2 regions of the Psychrobacillus sp. FSL K6-2843 genome follow, and region 1 is predicted to be linked to the other one. Evidence: riboswitches for the same ligand, from Rfam matches in the RefSeq annotation. Region 1 holds a riboswitch; the other holds the start of a gene.
What was found. Region 1 has a riboswitch for thiamine pyrophosphate ahead of tenA (thiaminase II). Riboswitches for the same ligand answer to the same signal wherever they lie in the genome.
Positions count from the first base shown of each region.

Region 2: it holds a riboswitch for thiamine pyrophosphate, as region 1 does, so the genes downstream of both, MKY94_RS01275 (YkoF family thiamine/hydroxymethylpyrimidine-binding protein) here and tenA (thiaminase II) in region 1, are expected to answer to the same signal.

Region 1 is NZ_CP152021.1:3,361,047-3,364,467, forward strand. It holds gene thiD (bifunctional hydroxymethylpyrimidine kinase/phosphomethylpyrimidine kinase) at 1-260, opposite strand, end outside; gene thiM (hydroxyethylthiazole kinase) at 257-940, opposite strand; gene tenA (thiaminase II) at 981-1,670, opposite strand; TPP riboswitch at 1,744-1,841, opposite strand; TPP riboswitch at 1,901-1,998, opposite strand; gene rlmD (23S rRNA (uracil(1939)-C(5))-methyltransferase RlmD) at 2,201-3,421, opposite strand, start outside.
Region 2 is NZ_CP152021.1:243,160-246,580, reverse strand. It holds gene MKY94_RS01280 (D-glycerate dehydrogenase) at 1-927, opposite strand, end outside; TPP riboswitch at 1,083-1,190, shown strand; gene MKY94_RS01275 (YkoF family thiamine/hydroxymethylpyrimidine-binding protein) at 1,267-1,857, shown strand; gene MKY94_RS01270 (ECF transporter S component) at 1,850-2,431, shown strand; gene MKY94_RS01265 (ABC transporter ATP-binding protein) at 2,424-3,421, shown strand, end outside.

The DNA.
Region 1 (3,421 bases):
ACACACTCAATAATCTCTGAATTAAATAACATGCCTGTTTTAATCGCTGTCACATTAAAATCTTCAAGGACCGCCTTCAATTGTGCTTCTACAAATTGTACTGTTGTTGGAAAAATGCCCTGTACACCTAACGTATTTTGGGCGGTTAAGGCAGTGATAACACTTGTACCAAATACACCAAGCTCTTGAAACGTTTTAATATCTGCCTGAATGCCTGCTCCGCCTCCACTATCTGAACCCGCTATCGTTAATGTAATCATTGGTGTCCCTCCGCTAAATATTCAAGTTGATTTAGAAAATTCATATGGAATGTCCCAATCGTTGAATACGCATTTGAGCTTGCTTGTTTATAATCACGAAGTAGATTCGCAAGATCTTCGAATTCATTTTCACAGCTTGCGAGCTCTGCTGCACAAAGGGCACTTAATAGACAGCCACTTCCTGTCATTTTCGTTACCTTTTCATGACCACCTACGATCCATTCTATTCTGATACCATCTGTAATCACATCTTGCTCACCTGTCACAATCACAAGACAGTTATATTTGTTTGCAACATGCATGGCCGTCTCAGCTACATCAAGTTCACCCACGCCACTATCGACGCCTTTTGCTTGCCAGGTAACACCTGCAATAGCCGCGAGTTCTCCGACATTACACCGAATTAGATTAATTTTAAGTTGTTGTAATATTTCCATCGTTGTTTCTAATCGAAAATTCGTTGCCCCTGCACCGACGGGATCAAAAACTATAGGAATGTTCTTCACATTCGCACTGTTTCCTGCTAGAAGCATTGATTTTATTGTCTGTTCATTTAATGTGCCGATATTTAATAAAAGCGCATTCGATTTTGATGCCATTTCCGCCGCTTCTTTAACCGCATCGGCCATCACAGGTGAAGCTCCTATTGCTAGTAAGCCATTTGCTGTAAAATTGGCCACGACATAGTTGGTGATACAATGCACTAAAGGTTTTTGTAGATTAATTTTTTGTAGGCTCATTCATATACACCCCTTTTGTCCAATTTTGCATCGTCCATGGCATTTCCCAAAACATCCACTCGTAATAACAGCTTTTTTCAAAATGTGCCTTTAAAACCTTTTGTTTCATGGGCTGTTCCTTCGCAAAACGATTTAACATCGACTTTTGCTTATTGATCGATTGAAGCATTTCGTCAGATGCATATAATGCAATCCATTGCGCATACAGCGGTATATTCGGACGAGCATACTTAAGCTGTTGCCCAATTTCTTGATAGAGCCAAGGGCAAGGTAATATAGCAGCAAATGCTTCTGTTACATCGCCATTATGTACTGCATTGTACATATGACTCACATAATTATAAGTAGCTGGTGCCACCTCAAAATTTTCAATTTCTTCGGCCGTTACATTTAAGTCTTGAAAAGTTGTACGGTGAAGCTCAAGCTCTGCTTCATGAATAAATCTCGCACTGTTTAAAAAGTACTGAATGTCCTCATCATTTGTTGCCTTTGCAGCTGCTAAAGCTAAGACTTTTGTGTAATGCTTTAAATAATACGCATCCTGTAGCATATAAAACTTGAACTTTTCGAGTGGTAAACTACCATCAGCAATACCTTGCACAAACGGATGGTTAAAACTAGCCTCCCAATAAAATTGCGTCTCCTGTCTAACTTTTTCACAAAACTCCATTTTTTTGTCCTCCTTAATTGGTGGACGTAAGTGCAAAAAAGGCGCCTCTAATAGAGACGCCCAAAAAGTGTAGACTACACCCATGATTGCTCCCTACGCCAGTGTTAACTGTCAGGTTCTAAGGGTCAGGTTTTAACCTTCTCAACACAATGTGTCCCCCCGCAATTAAAGTATTTGCAAAAGAAAAGCTCCACGTAAATAATACGCGGAGCTTAAGTAAGTACATATTGATCATCGTGTACTTTGCTCCCTACGTCCGTATTAACAGCCAGGTTCTAAGGGTCAGGTTTTACCTTCTCAACACAAACGTGTCCCCCTGCAAATTCATTTAATTACACTAAGTTTAACTGAAAGCACCACGGCAAACAAGATAATAATCACGACGTTTCAAGTACGAATTTAAAAATGAATCAAAGACCCTAGTAGATGTATTGAATTTATATCATAAGTAGGAGCTTCTTCCAGGCTTAATTTAGGTAAGAGAAAAATAAAAAAAACGAATTCCAAAATCAGAATTCGTTTGTGAAAACTTATGCTAGTTCCAGCCAAGCGACAGCTTCGCAATGTGTCGTCTGCGGGAACATGTCCACTGGTTGAATTTCCTGTGTCTTATAGCCTCCATCTTCTAAAATGCGAAGATCACGTGCAAGTGTTGCTGGGTTACATGAGACATAAACTACACGTTTTGGGCGTTGCTCTATGATTGTCGTCAGAAGTGCTTCGTCGCAGCCTTTTCTCGGAGGATCCACTACTAGAACATCTGCATTTTTTCCTTCCTTGTACCACCGTGGAATGACTTCCTCTGCTGGGCCAGCTTCAAAGTATGTGTTAGTGAAGCCATTTAGCTCTGCGTTTCTTTTTGCATCCTCAATCGCTTGAGGGACAATTTCTACACCCAACACTTGCTTCGCTCTTTGTGCTAGGAACAAAGAGATTGTACCAATTCCGCAATAAGCGTCAATCACTGTCTCGTCACCTGAAAGCTGAGCATAATCGAGTGCCTGTTTATATAATACTTCTGTCTGCTCTGGGTTTACCTGATAAAAGGAACGAGCAGATATTTCAAATCGGACATCTCCGATTAAATCCTCAATCGTTGGTTTCCCCCACAATAGGTTTGTTTCGTCTCCAAAGATAACGTTCGTATTTCTTGAATTGACATTTTGCATAATCGAGGTGACTTTTGGTTCTGCTTCTCTAATAAGTTCAATAATTGCTTCCTTCTTTGAAAGCTTAGGATGCTTTGTTACTAAAACGACCATCACTTCGCCAGTTGCTCTGCCTTTACGGACTACTAAGTGACGCAGCTGACCTTTTTTTGTGTCTTCATTGTAAGGGACTAAATCTAGCTCTAATGCCTTTTCCTTGAATGCTCTCATCAATCGATCAGCTTCATCCGATTGGATCAAACAAGTTGGAGTGTCTGCAATTCTGTGAGACTTCGCCTGATAGAACCCTGCAATCACCTTTCCATCCGCTAAACCAAATGGAATTTGAGATTTATTACGATATTCCCAAGGGTTGTCCATTCCTTTTACAGGTAATACTGGCGCATCAATCTTACCTAATCGTTGCATAACATTTCGAACCATATTTTCTTTCCATTTTAACTGACCTTCATAATTGATATGCTGGAGCTGACAGCCGCCACATTCATAAAATACCGGACATGGAGCTTCTACACGAAATGGGGAGGGCTCTACAATATTTAATAATTTGGCAAAGCCATAGTTCTTTAATGTTTTTAAAAC
Region 2 (3,421 bases), 1.0 Mb from region 1:
TAAAACATTTTCAATTGCTTTAGCATTTATTTGCATCATAGCAAGTCTCGTATGAATACTTGCACTGCCTATATGGGGGAGGACTGTAACATTAGGCAAGGTTAAGAGTGGATGATCTAAAGGAACAGGCTCCGTCTCAAAAACATCTAGTCCAGCGGCCCATATTCTTTTATTTAGGAGGGCATCATAAAGGGATTGCTCATCTACGATTCCGCCACGTGCAACATTAATAAGAGCAGAGGTTTCCTTCATCAATCCTAACTCTTTTTTTCCAATCATCCTTTTAGTTTCTGGAGTTAGAGGCGTCAATATTACAACAAAATCAGATTCTTGCAATAATGTTTCTAGCTCCACATATGTAAAGTTATTTTGTTGCTCTGCCTCTAATTTTCTTGTTCTATTATGATATAAGACTTTCATATTAAAACCCTTCGCACGTCTTGCTACCGCTTCACCGATTCTTCCCATGCCTATGATTCCTAACGTAGCTCCAAAAACGTCCATTCCCGTCAGCTGCATCGGTGTCCATGATTTCCATTTACCTGCACGAATATCCTGTTCTGCTTCGGTAATACGACGAGCAGTAGCCAATAACAACGCAAAGGTTAGGTCTGCAGTTGTCTCAGTTAATACACCAGGAGTATTTGTTACCATCACCCCTTTTTCTTTCGCTGCTTCCACATCAATATTATTGAAGCCAACCGCTAGATTACTGATAATTTTTAAATTCGGTAGACTTTCTATAAGTTCCCGGTCCACTTTATCAGAGAGAACAGTCCACAGGGCATGGACGTCCTTTGCTTCCTTTTTTATATCTTCATAATCCATTGGAGTTTCCTCGCTGTGCCACATATTCACCTCAAATTTTTCTCTTAATGGCTGTACAATTTCCTCCGGTAATTTTCGAGTAATAAAAATTTTGTCCATTTAGTTTCCTCCTTATGTTTTCTGATAATTTAAGCATGGACGATTAGAGAAAAGAATTCAACCATATTTACAATTATATTTTTATACGCTATACTGTGGGCACATAAAGAAAACAAATTGTGTAAATTTATACACAACTGTAAAACTACATACCGTTTCTGCACTAGGGGTGCCCACTTTGGCTGTGATGAGAGCTTTTTAGCTCCGATCCCTTATTACTCGATCAGGATAATACCTGCGTGAGGAAGTGCGGTGACTTTCCTTTTTTCATAAGGGTTAGTGGCTGCATCTTCACGGATGTAGCTTTTTTTTATGAAAAAATTGAGGGAGGTTTTTAGGATGGAATGTGGTTTAAGTCCAATTGTAGGGTTTCGTTTTTCCCTACATCCGATGAGCAATGAATTTGTAAGTATTATTAAAGGTGCACTACAGAATACAGATGTATCCAATGTGTGGATGCATACGGATGATGTCTCAACCGTTATCAGAGGAAAACAAGTTCATGTATTTAATGTGGCAAAATCTATTACTCTGAATGCTGCCAAAACAGGGGTACATGTAGCTCTTTCTGGAACATTTTCAGCGGGTTGTCCCGGCGACACCACTGCTGACGTTTATTTAGACAAGGGAGATAAAGTGACAAATAAGGATGAAACAAACCAATATGTTTCTTCTCAATTTGCTTTATACCCTATGAACAATCCTAACTATATGGATGTGATCTACAGAGAGATTGAGCACGCTAAAGTGAAGGGTGTATTCAATGAATCTATGCATTATGCTAGCGGGATTCATGGGGATATCCATGACGTGTTTGCTTATTATGAGGCAGCCTTCAGCAGAGCTAGATCAGAAGAGCACAAGCATTTAGTGATGACTTTATCGATGAGCATTAATAGCCCTTCTCACGGAGATGACCTCCATGCTTAAATCATGGAAGCTAAAAGAAATTGTTTTAATGTCGGTCTTTGCAGTAGTGTTTGGGATTGTTTATTTACTCTTCCTTCATGTAGGAAACATTTGGTCTGGCTTCGTCGGACCAATCGCATATGAGTGGATTTTTGGTGTTTGGTTTATCGTTTCAATTATCTGTATGTACATCATTCGGAAACCTGGGGCGGCGGTTATCTCGGAAACTATCGCAGCAGCAATAGAGGTACTTTTAGGTAATGCCGTCGGGCCACGTCTTATCCTTTCTGGTGTCATACAAGGTCTAGGTGCCGAGGCTGTATTCGCCGCTACACGTTACAAACGGTTTGACCTTTGGGTTTTAATGCTTGCGGGAGCAGGATCCGCAGTTTTTAGCTTTGTGTATGGCTATTTCTTAGGAGGATTTGCCGTTTATACCACTGGATATGTAGTTTTCATGCTAGTTGTTCGTATTTTTAGTGGAACTCTCATTGCTGGTTTAGGTGGAAAAGCTGTAGCTGACGGCTTGCTTGCCACTGGTTCGTTAAGAGGATATGCTATTTCGCGTTCAAAAAAAGGTGATATTCGTGCCTAAAGTTATCCATTTTGAAGATGTCACCTTTTCTTATCCAGACAAGGATACTGCTGTTCTATCAAACTTTTCTATGTCTATCGAAAAAGGAGAGCGTGTCGTCATAACCGGACCAAGCGGCTGTGGAAAGAGCACTTTACTTTATTTGTGCAATCGTCTCTATCCAGAAAATTGCGATGGCATAGTGTCCGGTAGAATAGAACTTTTTGGTAAAGAAAATGATTCCTATCGACCTGGCGAGGTCAATCATCGTATCGCAACAGTATTTCAAGATCCCGATGCACAATTTTGTATGCCAACTGTAGAGGAAGAGCTTGCTTTTACTTTAGAGAATTTACTCGTCGCACGGGAAGAAATGGAGACGAAGATTTCTGAAGTATTGGAGTTAACTAGGTTAACGGATTATCGACATTCCATCATTCAATCGCTTTCTGGAGGTATGAAGCAAAGGGTTGCCACTGCTTGTGCAATGATTATGGAGCCAGAAATATTATTGTTAGATGAGCCTATCACCCATCTGGACCCGTATACCGCAAAACAATATATTGAATGGTTGGACTTACTTCAGCAAAAATCGAGTATAACCATCTTAGCGATTGAGCATAGACTCGACCTATGGGACAACTTCTTTCATCGAACAATTAAGTTAAAGGAAGATAGAATTCCGTATGAAAGCTATACCAAAAGGAAGAGCATGGTTCAAGCAGAAAAGTCTCTGCATGTGGAAAATATTAGTACAAAGCATTTTTTACAGCCAACTTCATTCTCTTTAAATAAAGGAGAAATCGCAGTGCTAGCTGGACCAAATGGCAGTGGGAAATCTACATTATTGAAGGCTCTTTCAGGTATTTTACCCTCTAATGGCAAAGTAAAGCCTAGCATGTTAGGCTATGTACCTCAATCACCAGAATTTTTGTTTATTACAGGGCAAGTGAAGGAAGAGGTTTCTTTCGGTGGTGTTCAAAATACGGAGGAAATGTTGGAGCGACTGAA